Regions from separate parts of the Streptomyces sp. DT224 genome, predicted to be linked through region 1. Evidence: riboswitches for the same ligand, from Rfam matches in the RefSeq annotation. Region 1 holds a riboswitch; each other region holds the start of a gene.

Region 1 (5,768 bases):
GCCGCCGCCTCGGTGAGCGGGATGGGCGGGGACGACACGAAGAAGGACGCGCCCACCACCATGGCCGCCGCCGACCCGGGCACGGTCAAGCCGGTCGCGGCCAACAACAAGCTGGACACCCAGCTCGCCAACCTCAGCGCCGACGCCGAGAACTTCGCGGACCGCGCCAGCCGGACCCAGGAACGCATCGACCTGAAGCAGCGGCAGGCCGCCGAGAGGAAGAGGCGCGAGGCGGAGGCCGCCCGCAAGGAGGCCCTGCGCCCCAAATTCGTGCTGCCGGTCAAGCAGCACGGTCTGAGCGCCTACTTCGGGCAGGCGGGAGTCAACTGGATGTCCGTGCACACGGGCATCGACTTCCCCGTCCAGTACGGCACCCCGGTGATGGCGGCGACCGACGGCACGGTCCGTACGCAGTACAACAGCGCCTACGGGAACATGGCCATCGTGACCATGGCCGACGGCACGGAGACCTGGTACTGCCACCTCAGCAGCACCCGTATCCGCTCGGGCCCCGTCAAGGCCGGCGACGTCATCGCGTACTCCGGGAACTCCGGGAACTCGACCGGCCCGCACATGCACTTCGAGGTACGGCCGGGCGGCGGTGCGGCGATCGACCCGCTGCCGTGGCTGCGCGGCCACGGGATCAACCCGAACTGAGCGGGACGGACGACTGCGGCGGCCGGGGCCTCGGAGGCTCCGGCCGCCGCTGGTTTCTCAGAGCTTCTGCACCGGCGCGTACCGCAGGAGCAGCTTCTTGGGGCGGTCGTCGCCGAAGTCGACCGTGGCCTTCGCCTGGTCGCCGACTCCCTCGACCGCCGTCACCGTGCCCAGGCCGAACTGGTCGTGCGTGACGCGGTCGCCCGCGACCAGCGTGATCGTCGGCTTGTCCGAGGTCCGCCGGGTCGCGAAGCCGGAGGGGCCGGAGCGGGCGCGGGAGGCGGAGAGCGACGAGGTGATCCCCGAGGTGGGGCCCGCCGGGGCGGCCATCGGGCCCTTCCGCTTCCAGTCCAGGTGCTGGTCCGGGATCTCCTCCAGGAACCGCGACGGAGGGTTGTACGAGGGCTGGCCCCAGGCGCTGCGCATGGCGGCCCGGGTCAGATACAGCCGCTCGCGGGCGCGGGTGATGCCGACGTACGCGAGGCGGCGCTCCTCCTCCAGCTCCTTGACCTGGCCGAGCGCCCGCATGTGCGGGAAGACGCCGTCCTCCATGCCGGTCAGGAAGACGACCGGGAATTCGAGGCCCTTCGCGGTGTGCAGGGTCATCAGCGTGATGACGCCGGAACCGTCGGTGTCCTCGTCGGGGATCTGGTCGGAGTCGGCGACGAGCGCCACCTTCTCCAGGAACTCCGCGAGCGTGCCCGCGCCCTCCTCCTCGCCCCGGTCCTGCTCGAATTCGAGGGCGACGGCGGCGAGCTCCTGGAGGTTCTCGATGCGGGTCTCGTCCTGCGGATCGGTGGACGCCTGGAGCTCGGCGAGATAACCCGTACGCTCCAGGACCGCTTCCAGCACCACGGCGGGTCCGGCGCCGGACTCCACGACCGTGCGCAGCTCCTCCATCAGCGTGTTGAACCGCTTCACGGCGTTGGCCGAGCGGGCGGCCATGCCGTACGCCTCGTCCACGCGGCGCAGCGCCTGCGGGAAGGTGATCTTCTCGCGCAGCGAGAGCGCGTCGATCATGGCCTCGGCGCGCTCGCCGATGCCGCGCTTGGGGACGTTGAGGATGCGGCGGAGCGGGACGGTGTCCTCGGGGTTGGCGAGGACCCGCAGGTAGGCCAGGACGTCCCGGACCTCCTTGCGCTCGTAGAAGCGGACGCCGCCGACGACCTTGTAGGGCAGGCCGACGCGGATGAAGATCTCCTCGAAGACACGGGACTGCGCGTTCGTCCGGTAGAAGACGGCGACGTCGCCGGCCTTCGCGTCGCCCGCGTCGGTGAGGCGGTCGATCTCCTCGGCGACGAACTGCGCCTCGTCGTGCTCGGTGTCCGCGACGTAGCCCGTGATGCGGGCGCCGGTGCCGGCCTTGGTCCAGAGGTTCTTGGGGCGGCGGCTCTCGTTGCGCTCGATGACGGCATTGGCGGCGGACAGGATCGTCTGGGTGGAGCGGTAGTTCTGCTCCAGCAGGATCGTCGTCGCGTCCGGGTAGTCCTCCTCGAACTGGAGGATGTTGCGGATGGTCGCGCCCCGGAAGGCGTAGATCGACTGGTCCGCGTCACCCACGACGCACAGCTCGGCGGGGGCGCTCTCCGGACCGGCCGGGCCGACCAGCTCGCGTACCAGCGTGTACTGGGCGTGGTTGGTGTCCTGGTACTCGTCCACGAGGACGTGCCGGAAGCGGCGGCGGTAGTGCTCGGCGACATCGGGGAACGCCTGGAGCAGGTGGACCGTCGTCATGATGATGTCGTCGAAGTCCAGCGCGTTGGCCTCGCGCAGCCGGGCCTGGTACATCGCGTACGCCTGGGCCAGGGTCTTCTCGAAGCCGTCGGCTGCCTGCCCTGCGAAGGTCTCCTCGTCGATGAGCTCGTTCTTGAGGTTGGAGACCTTGGCGGTGAAGGACTTCGGCGGGTAGCGCTTCGGGTCCAGCTCCAGGTCGCGGCAGACCAGGGCCATGAGCCGCTTGGAGTCGGCCGCGTCGTAGATCGAGAACGAGGACGTGAAGCCGAGCTTCTTGGACTCGCGGCGCAGGATGCGGACGCACGCACTGTGGAAGGTCATGACCCACATGGCGTTGGCCCGGGGACCGACCAGCTGCTCGACGCGCTCCTTCATCTCGCCGGCGGCCTTGTTGGTGAAGGTGATCGCCAGGATCTGGCCGGGATGGACGCCCCGCTCGGCCAGCAGGTGAGCGATGCGGTGGGTGAGCACCCTGGTCTTGCCGGAGCCGGCGCCGGCCACGATGAGCAGAGGCGATCCGGCGTGCACGACGGCGGCGCGCTGCTCGGTGTTCAGTCCGTCGAGCAGCGCCTCGGGATCGATGACCGGGCGGTGCGCGCCGTCGCGGTAGTACGCGTCACGGGCCGGCGGGGGCCCGTCGAACACGCCCGCGAACAGGTCCTCCGGCACCGCTTCGGGTGCGGGGTCCTCGGGGGGCGGCGGGGGCGCGTCCTCCTCCTGCTGGAGGCCGGCCAGGAAACTGTCGTCAAAGAGGCTGCTCATCGCTGTCCGAGTCTAAAGCTCCCCACCGACACTCGACCCCGCTCCGAAAAGGTCACGGAAATGTATCGGGCATATCGAACACCAACCTTCACAGCGGCCCCATGAGTTGGCTAGCGTGCACGTTCGGACGGCCCGTACCCCCAGAGGCGACCCACGCCGAGCGGGCCACCACGCCGAATCCGGGCCCGCCCGGAACCGGGGACCCACACGCAGTACCGGGGTGAATCGGTCCTTCCCCACCGGACCGTAGGGCAGCCTTCCGTTCCGCCCGAACCCGACAGCTAACCCGGTAGGCGGTCCACGGAAGGAGATGCCGGCCTTGGCGTCGCATCGCAAACCGCGCACCCGGATGCGCTCCACCGTCCCCGCCGTCGGGCTGACCTCGGCCGCGCTGGCCTCGGTGACCCTGCTGTCCTCGCAGAGCGCGATGGCCGCGCCCACGCCGAAGCCGAGCATCGAGGAAGTCCAGAAGAAGGTGGACGACCTCTACCGGCAGGCCGGCAACGCGACCCAGAAGTACAACCAGGCCAAGGAAGCCACGGACAAGCAGAAGGCCAAGGTCGACACGCTGCTCGACGACGTGGCCAAGCGCACCGAGAAGCTGAACGACGCCCGCAGGACGCTGGGCAACTACGCGGCCGCCCAGTACCGCAACGGCGGCCTCGCGCCGACCGCCACCTTCTTCCTGGCCGACGACCCGCAGTCGTTCTTCGACCAGACCCACCTCATGGACCGCATGGCCGAGCGCCAGCAGCAGGCGGTCACGGAGTTCCGTACGCAGCAGACGAAGGCGTCCGAGCAGCGCGCCGCGGCCGTGGAGAGCCTGGAGACGCTGACCGAGTCGCAGGCCGCGCTGCGCACCAGCAAGCAGAACGTCCGGACGAAGCTGACCGAGGCCCGGACGCTGCTGTCGAAGCTGACCGCCGAGGAGAAGGCGCGCCTGGCGGAGCTGGAGCGCAAGAAGGAGGCGGAGGCGAAGCGGAAGGCGGCGGAGCTGGCGAAGAAGCAGGCCGCCGCCAGGAAGGACGCCGAGCGGAAGGCCGAGGCATCGGGCGGCGGCGGAACGCAGACGGGCTCGGGCTCAGGCTCAGAGGCCGGCTCCGGCTCCGGCTCCGGCTCCGGCTCCGGCTCCGGCACCAGCGCGTCCACGAAGGCGGAGAAGGTGCTCGCGTTCGCCCGCGCCCAGATCGGCAAGCCGTACGTCTGGGGGGCGACCGGCCCCTCCTCGTACGACTGCTCGGGGCTGACGCAGGCGGCCTGGAAGGCGGCGGGCGTCGACATCCCGCGCACCACCTGGGACCAGGTGAACGTCGGCACGCGGATCGCCACGGCCGACCTGCAACCGGGTGACCTGGTGTTCTTCTACGACGACATCAGCCACGTCGGGATCTACAAGGGCGACGGGATGATGATCCACGCACCGAAGCCCGGGGCGAACGTGCGCGAGGAGTCGATCTACTACATGCCGATCTACGGGAGTGTGCGCCCCGCCTGACCGCAGACCGCAGAAGAGGGCCGGCCCGCACACGGGCCGGCCCTCTTGCGGCAGCTCAGGTCCGGAGCGTGGCCCAGGTCCGGAGCGTGACTCAGGTCCAAAGTGCGGCTCAGGTCCAAAGTGCGGCTCAGGTCCAGAGCGTGGCGATGAAGATGTTCGCCAGGGTCAGCGCGCCGACCGCCGCGAAGATGCCGTTCTCGACCTTCTCCTCGTCCCGCTTGACGTAGACGAGCCCCAGGATCACGACGAGGAACAGCAGCTTGATCCCGATCTTGACGTTGTTCACGGGGTGGTCGTCGGCCTGGTCCAGGCCGACGAGGGCGACGCCGGTGACGAGCATGGTCAGCGCGCCGTGCAGCATGCCGGGGACGAAACGGGCGGTGCCGGCCTTCATCGCCTTCATCTGACCGAGGAAGCCGCCGAGCAGGGCGGCGATGCCGATGATGTGCAGGGCGACGACGAAATCGATGAGTACGCGCATGGTTCCGCACCCTAGAGCCCTCCCCTCGGATCACTCCGGGCAGGGTGGGGCCTACGGGCCGCTTGAATGATGAATGCACTTTTTGCCTGCTTCTGTGACCCTTTTCCCGGTCACTGATGTTTCACAGCCGGCCATCCGGCGACAATGCCACGCCAAGAGTGGGCAATAGCAGTCATAACGACACCTTCCCGTGACCTCGGATTAGCGTCCCTTCACGGTGGCCGTGGACCAGGACCGTTCTCGCCGGCCACCGGAGGAACCCCGCCGGTACACCCCGCCGGGCCGTCGCACGGAAGGACGCCCGCCCCCGTGGCAGCGCATCGCAAACCCAGGCAGCGCCTCACCACCGCCTCCGCGGCCCGCACCGCGGCGACCCTCGCCGTCGCCGGAGCCGCGACGGCCGCCGTGCTGCCGGGAGCCGCGCACGCGGACCCCGCGCCCACCGCCCGGCAGGTCAAGGCCCAGGTGGACCGGCTGTACCGGGAGGCGGAGGTCGCCACCGAGAAGTACAACGGCGCGAAGTCCGAGGCGACCGCCGCCGCCAAGTCGGTCGACGCCCTGCGCGACGAGGCCGCCCGCCGGACCGCCCGCCTCAACAGCGCCCGCGACGTGCTCGGCGCGTACGCCGCCGCGCAGTAC
Region 2 (5,768 bases), on a different contig from region 1:
CCATCGGAGGGCAGCGCGTGAAGGCGGGCGATCCGGTGCTCGTGGTGCTCGCGGCGGCCGACCGGGACCCCGAACGGTTCGCCGGGCCGGACACGCTGGACCTGTCGCGGAGCGACAACCAGCACCTCGGCTACGGCCATGGCATTCACTACTGTCTGGGAGCGCCGCTGGCGCGGCTGGAGGGGCAGACCGGGCTCGCCACCCTGCTGACACGCCTTCCGGACCTGCGGCTTGCGGGAGAATCGAGCGATTTGCGGTGGCGCGGCGGGCTCATCATGCGCGGACTGCGCACCTTGCCGGTGCACTTCACGCCGGGCGCGCGCGCCGAGAGAGATGACAGACCGTCACCTCTGTGACTTTCACGTGATCTGCGCTGCATCGACTTGTGACTCACGTTCGAGTTTCGCTAGGTTCACCGTTCGACTCACCAGTCGCTTGTCAGTCACACGGAAGGCATCTCCCATGGGCTCCGCGAACGGCAGACACCGCCGCCCTCGTCAGGCACCCGCCATCGTGGTCGCCGCAGGCGTCACGGGCTCGGCCATCGCCATCCCGCTGCTCGGCGCGGCGAGCGCACACGCCGCGGACACCGCGACCTGGGACCGGGTGGCCGACTGCGAGAGCGGCGGTATGTGGAGCGCCGACCTCGGCAACGGCTCCTACGGCGGTCTCCAGTTCACGCCCGAGCTGTGGAAGGCGTACGGCGGTGAGGCCTACGCGGAGCGCGCCGACCTCGCCAGCCGCTCGCAGCAGATCGCGGTCGCCGAGCGGGTCCTGGCCGCCAAGGGCCCGAAGGCGTGGCCCAGCTGTGCGGTGATCTCCGGGCTCACCAAGACCGCGGGCAAGGCGGACGTGGATCCGGGCGACCAGGATGCGGACGAGCCCGCCCGGAGCGCCGACGCGGGGCTGGACGCCGGTCTCGGCGCCGACCCGGCGGACGACGCGTCCTCGGGCTCGTCGGCCGCCCCCTCGGACGAGGCGTCCGGCGGAGCCACCGCGGACAGGGAGGCCGGCAAGAGCTCCGGCAAGCACGCGGGCCGGAGCGCGGAGGACAGCGGCAAGGGCGAGGCGTCCGCCTCCCCGTCGGCGGACCCGTCCGCCGACCCCTCGGGCACCCCGTCCGCCGATCCGTCCACCACGCCCTCGGCCGACCCCTCGGCGGACCCCTCGGCCGACGCGACGGACGACGCGCGGGCGAAGGGCGGCAAGCACCGGGGCGCCCCGGCCGCCGACGACGCCTCGGGGGCGGCCGCCGGGCGCGACGCGGGCCGGCACGCCTCGCGGGGTGACGGTGACGCACGCGACAGCGCTGCGCGGCCGGCTGACGGCACGTACACCGTACGGCCGGGCGACAACCTCTGGGCGATCGCCGACGCGCAGGACCTGCCCGGCGGCTGGCCCGAGCTGTACGAGGCGAACAAGGACGAGGTGGGCTCCGACCCGGACCTCATCCTGCCCGGCCAGAACCTCGATCTGAGCCTGGCTGACGCGGGTCAGGGCAAGGTCACCGAGAACGCCGGATGAGCCGTTAGAGCCCCTTGCGCTTTGGGTGGTTTAAGAGACCCATGTCCCACTTTTGACCGAGTGAGACATGGGTCTCTTTGCGTGAACTCACGCTTCTTGTCCGGGAGGTCCCGCCGCATCCGTTCCGACCTGCGCAAATGAGGGTTCATCGGACGCTCTTACGGGATGATTATCCGGTATGTCTGTCTTTGAATATGACCGCTGGGTGTGATTACGGTCAGAACCGCTCGCACCGCGGGCCCCGTCGACCGTCACGCCGAATCCTGCCGTCGGTCGGAGGGAACAGACGCGAAAGCGCCGTAGGCAGGAGCGGGGGACCCAGGTAGGCGCTGGGCCTGATCGTCGGGAGACGTGACAGGACCGGCTAGGGGTGAAGCCGCGCCAGGAGCGCGGCCGGGCAACTCACTTGGCCCGAACCCGACAGCTCACCTCGCAGGCGTCGGTGAGGAGAAGACTCGATGCTGCTCAACCGCAAGGGCAACAAGCACCGCCGCCCCTCCAAGGCCGTCCGTGTCGCCACGCTCGCCGGTGTCGCCGGTGCCGCCGTCGCCGTGCCGCTGATGGGCGCCACCAACGCCTCCGCCGCCTCCGTCGCCACGTGGGACGCCGTCGCCCAGTGCGAGTCCGGCGGCAACTGGTCGATCAACACCGGCAACGGCTACTACGGCGGCCTGCAGTTCTCCCAGTCCAGCTGGGCCGCCGCCGGCGGTACGCAGTACGCGCCCCGCGCCGACCTGGCCACCAAGGCCCAGCAGATCGCCACCGCCGAGAAGCTCCTCGACATGCAGGGCCCGGGCGCCTGGTCCTGCGCCGGTGCCGGCAACCTGGCCAACGACGGTGTCGACCCGGGTGTGGACACCGGCTCCGGTGCCGCGAAGCAGGAGGCCGCCCCCAAGCAGGAGGCCGCCCCGAAGAAGGCCGAGCGCACGGAGGCCCCGGCCACCAACCGCTCCGACCGCTCGGACGCCCCGAAGAAGACGGTCACCACCCCCACCGGCAAGAAGGTCGCCAAGGGTGACGGCGAGTACAAGGTCGTCGCCGGTGACACGCTGAGCAGGATCGCCGCCGACCACCACGTCAAGGGTGGCTGGGGGCAGCTGTTCAAGCTGAACAAGGACATCGTCCAGGACGCCGACCTGATCTACCCGGGCCAGCAGCTCCACCTGACGAAGTAACCGCGATCCCTCCTCGCTGATCACTCAGGCCGCCCCGGCCCGGCACGCACTCTCCCCCCGTGTGTGCCGGGCCGGGGCACGCCGGTTCCGGGGCCGGGCGGCTCCGGTGATTGTTCAACTGTTGTAGTTACCGGTCAGTAAATATTCGGCCTTTCGTCCCGGTACGCCCGCTCTTGGGTCCTTTTTCGTCCCAGGGGGCGGGCGGTCGGCCGACGCGGAGGGCCGGGCCGGTTAGGCTCTTGTGGCAAGGCCAAAGCGACCCTGCACAATCAGCGTCATATCCCAGAAGGAGATGCCTCGTGCCGTCCATCGACGTCGTCGTAGCCCGGGAAATCCTCGACTCCCGGGGCAACCCCACGGTCGAGGTCGAGGTCGGCCTCGACGACGGCAGCACCGGTCGTGCTGCTGTTCCGTCCGGCGCCTCCACCGGCGCGTTCGAGGCCATTGAGCTTCGTGACGGCGACCCCAACCGCTACCAGGGCAAGGGCGTCGAGAAGGCCGTCCTCGCCGTGATCGAGCAGATCGGCCCGGAGCTCGTCGGCTACGACGCCACCGAGCAGCGCCTCATCGACCAGGCGATGTTCGACCTGGACGCCACGGAGAACAAGGGCTCGCTCGGCGCCAACGCCATCCTCGGCGTCTCCCTCGCCGTCGCCCACGCCGCCTCCGAGGCCAGCGACCTCCCGCTGTTCCGCTACCTCGGCGGCCCGAACGCGCACCTGCTGCCCGTTCCGATGATGAACATCCTGAACGGCGGCTCGCACGCCGACTCCAACGTGGACATCCAGGAGTTCATGATCGCGCCCATCGGCGCCGAGTCCTTCTCCGAGGCGCTGCGCTGGGGCGCCGAGGTGTACCACACGCTGAAGAAGGTCCTGAAGACCAAGGGCCTGTCCACCGGCCTCGGTGACGAGGGCGGCTTCGCGCCGAACCTGGAGTCCAACCGCGCCGCCCTCGACCTCATCATCGAGGCCATCAAGGAGGCCGGTTACGCCCCGGGCAAGGACATCGCGCTCGCGCTCGACGTCGCCGCCTCGGAGTTCTACAAGGACGGCTCGTACGAGTTCGAGGGCAAGTCCCGCTCGGCCGCCGAGATGACCGAGTACTACGAGGAGCTCGTCGCCGCGTACCCGCTGGTCTCCATCGAGGACCCGCTGTACGAGGACGACTGGGCAGGCTGGAAGGTCATCACCGACAAGCTGGGCGCCAAGGTCCAGATCGTCGGCGACGACCTCTTCGTCACCAACCCGGAGCGCCTGGCCCGCGGCATCGAGGAGGGCTCCGCCAACGCCCTGCTCGTCAAGGTCAACCAGATCGGTTCGCTGACCGAGACCCTGGACGCCGTCGAGCTGGCCCAGCGCAACGGCTTCAAGTGCATGATGTCGCACCGCTCCGGCGAGACCGAGGACGTCACCATCGCCGACCTCGCCGTCGCCGTGAACTGCGGTCAGATCAAGACCGGTGCCCCGGCCCGCTCGGACCGCGTCGCCAAGTACAACCAGCTGCTGCGCATCGAGGAGATCCTCGACGACGCCGCGGTGTACGCGGGCCGCTCGGCGTTCCCCCGCTTCAAGGGCTGACGCCCCCCGCGGGTAGCCCCCGCCTCCGTCCGTCCCCGCGCCCGGTCACGTACCGTGTGCGGGGACGGACGTCGTAATGGGGAGGCGGGAACATGGCCGTGAAGGACCGGGACCGGTTCTCCACCGCGACCCGGCTGCGGCTGCTCGGTGAGCAGACCGCCGCCCGCGTCTACCGGTCCCAGAACCGGCGCCAGGCCCGCCGCTCCCGGCTCACCGGCCGGGCCGCCTTCCTGGCCCTGGTCGTCTGCTCCCTGGTCGTCGCCCTCGCCTACCCGATGCGGCAGTACGTGTCGCAGCGCGACGAGATCGCCGACCAGCGCAGGCAGGCGCGGGAGGCCGAGGCGCGCACCGAGGAGCTGCGGGACCAGAAGGCCCGGCTCCAGGACGACGCGTACATCAAGCGGCTGGCCCGGGAGCACCTGCACTACGTTCTCCCCGGGGAGACCGGCTACACCGTGGTCGACCCCGACGCGGTCGAGGAGCGCGACGGGAAACCGGCCGAGACGGACCGGCCCTGGCACTCCAACCTGTGGGACGGCGTGGACAGCGCCGACCGCGGCTGACGGCCGTCCCCACCCCCGTACCTCTGCAGAACCCGCGGTTCGAGCAGTCCGATCAGCACCCTAGGCAGGCATGGAAACGCCCCCTCCCCAGACCGAGCCCACCGTCCCCACCGAGGCGGACATCGCCGCGTTCCGGCAGCAGCTGGGCCGCCCGCCGCGCGGGCTGCGCGCCATCGCGCACCGCTGTCCGTGCGGCAACCCGGACGTGGTCGAGACGCAGCCCCGGCTGGAGGACGGCACGCCGTTCCCGACGACGTACTACCTGACGTGCCCGCGCGCCGCCTCCGCCATCGGCACGCTGGAGGCGAACGGGGTCATGAAGGAGATGACCGAGCGCCTGGGCAGGGACCCCGAGCTGGCGGCGGCGTACCGGGCGGCCCACGAGGACTACATCGCGCGGCGCGACGCCATCGAGGTCCTGGAGGGCTTCCCGAGCGCCGGCGGCATGCCGGACCGGGTGAAGTGCCTGCACGTGCTCGTCGGGCACTCACTGGCGGCCGGTCCCGGCGTCAACCCGCTGGGCGACGAGGCGATCGCGATGCTTCCGGAGTGGTGGCGCAAGGGCCCGTGCGTGTCGCCGTGCGGCGAGCAGGGTACGGACGAGGGCTGAGGGGGCGGCAGACATGACGCGTGTGGCCGCCATCGACTGCGGTACCAACTCGATCCGTCTGCTGGTCGCGGACGCCGACCCGGTGACCGGGGAGCTCGTCGAGTACGCCCGGCGCATGGAGATCGTCCGGCTGGGGCAGGGCGTCGACCGGACCGGCCGGCTCGCCCCCGAGGCGCTGGAGCGCACGTTCGCCGTCTGCCGGAGTTACGCGGCGGTGATCGAGGAGCACGGCGCCGAGCGGGTGCGCTTCGTCGCCACCTCCGCCTCCCGGGACGCGGAGAACCGGGACGACTTCGTGCGCGGGGTGCTGGACATC
Region 3 (5,768 bases), on a different contig from region 1:
CGCCTGGCCGCCCGGCCGGCCGTACGCGGGCACCACGCCGTACGCGTACGGCGGCCCGCCCCCGTACAACGGCGCCCCGAACTCGTACATCGGCCCGTCCCCGTACCCGGCACAGCCCTACGACCAGCAGCCCCGCACCGCACCGCCCTGCACCGGAGGTCACCGGCCCGATCCGTACACAGGCCGGTGACCTCCGCGCAGGCGAACGAGCCTAGGCCGAGGCCGCCGTCAGCGTCGACAGTTCCTCGTCCGTCAGCTGGAGACCGGCGACCGCCAGCAGCGCGGGCAGTTGGTCGACCGTCCGGGCGGAGGCGATCGGCGCGGCGACCGTCGGGCGGGAGGCGAGCCAGGCCAGGGCCACCGTCGCGATCTCGGCGTCCCGGTCCCGCGCCACCGTGTCGAGCGCGGCGAGCACCCGCCGGCCGCGCTCCGACTCCAGGTGGCCGGCCGCCCTCCCGGCGCGGGCGCTGTCCACGGTCGTCCCCGGGCGGTACTTGCCGGTGAGGAAGCCGGCGGCCAGCGCGTAATACGGGACGGCCGCGAGCCCGGCGTCGGCGGCGGTGTCCTGGAGATCGCCCTCGTAGGTGTCCCGCGAGACGAGGTTGTAGTGCGGCTGGAGCGCCACATAGCGGGCCAGTCCCTCGCGTTCGGAGAATTCGAGGGAGGCACGCAGCCGGGCCGGGCTGATGTTGGAGGCGGCGATCTCGCGGACCTTGCCCTCCTTCACCAGCTCGTCGAGGGCGGTGATGATCTCCTCGACCGGGACGGTCTCGTCGTCGAAGTGCGTGTAGTACAGATCGATGTGGTCCGTGCCGAGCCGGCGCAGCGACTCCTCGGCGGCCGACTTGATCGTGGGCGCCGAAAGGCCCTTGTAGCCGGGGAGGGCGCCGACTTTGGTGGCCACCACGACGTCGGACCGGTTGCCGCGCGACGCGAGCCACTTGCCGATGACCGTCTCCGACTCTCCGCCCTCGTTGCCGGGAACCCAGTGCGAGTAGGCGTCGGCCGTGTCCACGAAGTTGCCGCCGGCCGCCGTGTACGCGTCGAGGACGGCGAAGGACCGCTCCTCGTCCGCGGTCCAGCCGAAGACGTTTCCACCGAGGCAGAGCGGGAAGACCTGGAGGCCGGACGGGCCGAGATTGCGCAGTGAAGTCATAAGGGGGAGAACGGTTTGCGCACACCCCGCTATTCCGTGCCGCATACATCCGTCAGGCCGCGGCCACGCGAACCGGCAGCCCTGACGTCGGGGGGTGTGCGTCAGGGCTGCCGGGGTTCGGACGGCCGCCTACCGGGAAGGGCCGGGTCTTCGGGGGAAACGGACCTCAGACGGTCAGACCGCGGGCGCGCAGCCAGGCCATCGGGTCGATGCCGGTGCCGTCCGGGGTGTGGACCTCCAGGTGGAGGTGCGGGCCGGTCACATTTCCGGTCGCGCCTACGCGGCCGATCGTGTCGCCGGTGGTGACCTTCTGGCCGACCGTGACGCCGATCGAGGACTGGTGGCAGAACCACAGCTCGGTACCGTCCTCCAGCTCCAGCACCGTGCGGTAGCCGTAGGCGCCGGACCAGCCGGCCGACTTGACGGTGCCGGTGTGAATGGCCTTGATCGGGGTACCGGTCGGGGCCGCGAAGTCGAGGCCCGTGTGGTAGCCGGAGGACCACATCGAACCGGCCTCGCCGAACGTCGAGGTGATCGTGTACGAGGAGGTGGGAATGGCGTAGCCGGCGGCGAGCTTGGCCAGGCGCAGGGCCTCGGCCTTCTTCTTCGCCTCCTCCGCCTCCCTCTTCTTCTCCGCGGCGGCCTTGGCCTCGGCCTCGTCCTGCTGCTTCTTCGCCTCGGCGGCCGCCTTCTCGGCAGCGGCCTTCTCCTCGGCCGCCTTCGCCTCGGCGTCGGCGGCGCCCTGCTGCTGTTCGGCCTGCTGGAGGATGCGGGCGCGCAGCGCCTCGCCGGCGTCCGTGGTGCCCTGCTCGGCCTCGGCGGTGGTGATGCCGGCGGTGGTCAGCGGTGCGGCGGCGGTGGCGGTCGCGGGGGTTTCCGCCTCGCTCTCGCCGGAGAACAACGCACCCACGCCGGGAAGGGACTTGGCGTCGGGGAGATTGTCCGCGATGGAATCGGGAAGAGAGATGGAGACCGGCGGTTTGCTCTGTGCGGTGGCCATGCCGCCCGCGCCGACGGCCGCGATGACACCGACGCCGAGGACGGTGGAGCTACGGGCCAGACCATTGCGCTGCTTGGCGACGCGGTGCTTGCCGCGGACGGGACGGACGGACTCCTCGGTGGGGTTCCATTCCTCCCAGGTCCGCTCGGAGTCGGCGTCGTCGGCGCGGAAGCCGCTGCCGAAACCGGCACCGGTGCCGAAGCCGTCGCCCCGATCGGCCGCGTAGTCGCTTCCCTGTTCCGGAATGTACGCGGCGCCGGGGACGGACGCGGAGTCGGCACCGTATTCGGGCACGAACCGGGAAGGTGATTCGGGGGCAGGCTTGTTGGACGCCACGCGGGCGCACTCCTTTCCTTCCTTCTCGCCTACCGGGTTAGCTGACGGGTTCGGAGCAGGAAGGTCTCCTACGGGTCCCTCCGCCTCTTGTGAAGACGAAGATGCCCGATTCACCCCATGTAGGTGGTTCCCCGGTTCCCTTGCGGAATTCGGCGCACGCGCGCGGCGCCGTCCCTGACGACGGCTGGGACAACCGCGCTGCGTTATCGAACGTTAATAGACAGACGGGTCCGATTCCAAGCTGTTCCCACTGATCGTTCACGCCCATGGCCTGGACTTTACGGGACACAACCGGGTGGAACCGGGCGAGTTGATCGCCACCCGGCCACTACGCGTTTTCTGACGTTGCGTCAAATGTTATGCGGAGCGACGCTCCTCAGTCACCCAGCGTGGCACCCCGCTTGACGATCTTCACCGTCCTGCGGCGGTCCGGCTGCCCCTTCGCCGGCCGGGCCACCGCGAGCAGCGCCATGTCGTCGGTCGACTCGCCCCCCGTATGCAGTCGTACGTCGTCGGTCAGCGCGGACAACAGCTCCTCGGGACCGGGGAAGAGGCGCCCGCGCAGCCGCTCCGCCGGGTCGTAGAAGACACCGTCGGCGTTCCGCGCCTCCGACAGGCCGTCCGTGTAGAACAGCAGCGTCCCGCCGGGCGGCAGCTCCCAGCCCTCCGCGCGGTCCGGCCGCACCCCCAGGCCCAGGCCCAGCGGAAGCGCGGGCTCCGAGGGAGTCAGCGCCTCCACCGCCCCGTCCCCGTGCAGCAGCAGCGGGTCGGGGTGGCCCCGGTTCACGATCCGCGCCACCTGGCCGCCCGGCGGGATCTCCGCCAGGACAGCGGTGACGAACTCCTCGAACTCGTCGAACCCGCCACCCCGGGTCGACTCGCGTGCCAGCGCGCGCTCCAGCCGCTGCGCCACGCCCTCCAGCGACTTCTCCTGCTCCGCCGCCTCCCGGAACGCCCCGATCACCACCGCCACCGCGCCGACCGCCTCCAGCCCCTTCCCGCGCACGTCGCCCAGCACCAGCCGTACGCCGTACGGAGTGTCAGCGGCCGCGAAGAGGTCTCCCCCGACGAACTCGTCCGCCTGTGCCGCCTCGTACCGCGCGGCCACCTGGAGTCCGCCGATCCGCTCGGGCGGCGCGGGCAGCACGGCCCGCATGGCCGTCTCGGCGATGATCCGGGCGGACGCCAACTGGTCGCTGCCGCGCCGCACGACCCGGTTGATCACGCACGCCTGCACGGCGACCGTGAGCACGGTGACCATCTCGATGAACGAGACCACCTCGACCAGATCACCGGTGCAGAGCCGGATTCCGGCGACGGCGAGCACCGAGGCGATCCCGATCCGGATCGTGGTGCCCATACCGAAGAAGGGCGCGGCGGTCAGCGGGGCGGCCGCGAACATCGGGACGGCCGTGTAGGAGGGCGGCGTGAAGAGGTCGAACACCACCCCGATGACGATCATCGCCACCGGCAGCACCCGGACGAACCGGCGGCTCACCGCGCCGTCGGGCCCGCGCCACCGTCGTTCCCACTTCCCCACCTGCGGTCTCCTGCCCGGTGCAGCCACGGCCGCGGACGGTACCGCGCACCGCCTCCAGCCTCGCGCCCGCGCGGTCGCCGGGCGAATCCTCGGCCGCCGATGGGGCGAAGCGGGTGCGCTCGTTCGGAACCCCGCCGAAACGCATCAGGCCCGGCACGCTGCCTGCGTGCCGGGCCTGATCCTTCAGTAGCGGGGACAGGATTTGAACCTGCGACCTCTGGGTTATGAGCCCAGCGAGCTACCGAGCTGCTCCACCCCGCGTCGGTGAACCCAACTCTACGTCATGTTCGGGGCCCCCATGACCACGGCCCGCACGCCCCGGCCCCCTCGCCTCCCCGCCCCGCGCCCCACATCGACGAGCAATGGGGTGAATGTGGTGATATGACTGTTTTCAGATTCAGCCAGTCCGACGCGGACCCGGGAGTGGACGATGGACGACTATCCCCTGCTCAACCTGTTCTGGACGATGCTCTGGTTCTTCCTCTGGATCATGTGGCTCTTCCTGCTCTTCCGGGTCATCATGGACATCTTTCGCAGCCACGACCTGAGCGGCTGGGGCAAGGCCGGCTGGCTGATCCTCGCGCTGGTACTGCCCTATGTGGGCGTGCTGATCTACGTGATCGCCCGCGGCAAGTCCATGGGCAAGCGCGACGTCCAGGAGGCGAGGGAGCGTGACGCCGCCTTCAAGGCGTACATCAGGGACGCGGCGGGTACGGAGGACGGCAGCCACAAGGGCAGCCACGTGGAGGACCTGTCGAGGCTCGCCGACCTCAAGGACAAGGGTGCGATCACCGAGGAGGAGTACCAGCGGGCTAAGACGAAGCTCCTGGTCTGACACACCCTCGGGCGTCGGCCCCTGCCGGCTCCGGCCCGGACGACGGCACACAGCACCGCCCGCCCTCGGACACGACAGAGCCCCGGGCCGCGCACGCGCGGACCCGGGGCAACGAGGTAGGCCGTGTGGGACTCGAACCCACAACCAACGGATTAAAAGTCCGCTGCTCTGACCAATTGAGCTAACGGCCCTCGGCACATCACCCCCGAGCATAGCCCGCCCCGGCCGCGCAACCGATCGGGTATCGGCTGCGCGGCCCCGTCATCGGGACCGGGGCGGGCTCAGAGCCTCAGAAGATGCCCTTGTACGTCTGCCAGCCGGTGGCGATCTGCGTACGGGATCCGAACGAGCCCTTGCCGTTGCCGTTGTTCCGGAACAGCTTGCCCGCCGAGTCGCGGACGACGATGTCGTTCCGGCCGTCGCCGTTCAGGTCGCCGATGCCGACCATGGTGTTGTACGAGCGGCCCCAGTCGGTGAACACCTTCACGCGCGCGGCGAAGCGGCCGTTGCCCAGGCCGTTGTAGCGCCAGAGTCCGCCGTTGCGGTCGTGGCCCAGCAGATCCGGGATGCCGTCGCCGGTGATGTCGCCGACGCCGGTGATCTGGGCGTACGTCCGCCAGTCGGTGTTGATCCGGGTCTTCGGGAGGAACTTCCCGGCGGCCGTGCCCGCGTAGAAGTAGAGGTCCCCGGTGGACTTCTGACGGGCCACGAGGTCGGCCCGCCCGTCGCCGTTCAGGTCGCCGGGCGACGTCAGCACGTCGTACTGCTGCCAGCCGCCGCCGATCACGGTGTGCTTGCCGGCCGGCCGGTAGCCGGAGGTGCCGCAGCTGCCGTCGTACCGGCGCAGTTCCCCGCCGGGCATCCGGACCAGCAGCTCGGAGCAGCGGTCGCCGCCGGTGTC

Evidence for each region. Region 1 has a riboswitch for cyclic di-AMP ahead of ACLQ2N_RS26740 (NlpC/P60 family protein). Riboswitches for the same ligand answer to the same signal wherever they lie in the genome.
Region 2: another riboswitch for cyclic di-AMP. It lies ahead of ACLQ2N_RS16695 (transglycosylase family protein); the one in region 1 lies ahead of ACLQ2N_RS26740 (NlpC/P60 family protein).
Region 3: another riboswitch for cyclic di-AMP. It lies ahead of ACLQ2N_RS33760 (M23 family metallopeptidase); the one in region 1 lies ahead of ACLQ2N_RS26740 (NlpC/P60 family protein).

What each region holds. Positions count from the first base shown of each region.
Region 1 is NZ_JBNCLI010000011.1:109,907-115,674, reverse strand. Features, by position in the region: gene ACLQ2N_RS26750 (peptidoglycan DD-metalloendopeptidase family protein) at 1-657, shown strand, start outside; gene pcrA (DNA helicase PcrA) at 715-3,153, opposite strand; cyclic di-AMP (ydaO/yuaA leader) riboswitch at 3,315-3,465, shown strand; gene ACLQ2N_RS26740 (NlpC/P60 family protein) at 3,473-4,648, shown strand; gene ACLQ2N_RS26735 (hypothetical protein) at 4,776-5,129, opposite strand; gene ACLQ2N_RS26730 (NlpC/P60 family protein) at 5,439-5,768, shown strand, end outside.
Region 2 is NZ_JBNCLI010000006.1:192,225-197,992, reverse strand. Features, by position in the region: gene ACLQ2N_RS16705 (cytochrome P450 family protein) at 1-356, shown strand, start outside; gene ACLQ2N_RS16700 (transglycosylase family protein) at 463-1,524, shown strand; cyclic di-AMP (ydaO/yuaA leader) riboswitch at 1,810-1,978, shown strand; gene ACLQ2N_RS16695 (transglycosylase family protein) at 1,983-2,699, shown strand; gene eno (phosphopyruvate hydratase) at 2,999-4,279, shown strand; gene ACLQ2N_RS16685 (FtsB family cell division protein) at 4,372-4,842, shown strand; gene ACLQ2N_RS16680 (DUF501 domain-containing protein) at 4,913-5,452, shown strand; gene ACLQ2N_RS16675 (exopolyphosphatase) at 5,466-5,768, shown strand, end outside.
Region 3 is NZ_JBNCLI010000018.1:21,526-27,293, forward strand. Features, by position in the region: gene ACLQ2N_RS33750 (PrsW family glutamic-type intramembrane protease) at 1-190, shown strand, start outside; gene ACLQ2N_RS33755 (aldo/keto reductase) at 212-1,156, opposite strand; gene ACLQ2N_RS33760 (M23 family metallopeptidase) at 1,323-2,492, opposite strand; cyclic di-AMP (ydaO/yuaA leader) riboswitch at 2,504-2,657, opposite strand; gene ACLQ2N_RS33765 (PP2C family protein-serine/threonine phosphatase) at 2,869-4,032, opposite strand; tRNA gene ACLQ2N_RS33770 (tRNA-Met) at 4,220-4,293, opposite strand; gene ACLQ2N_RS33775 (SHOCT domain-containing protein) at 4,463-4,867, shown strand; tRNA gene ACLQ2N_RS33780 (tRNA-Lys) at 4,985-5,058, opposite strand; gene ACLQ2N_RS33785 (FG-GAP-like repeat-containing protein) at 5,157-5,768, opposite strand, start outside.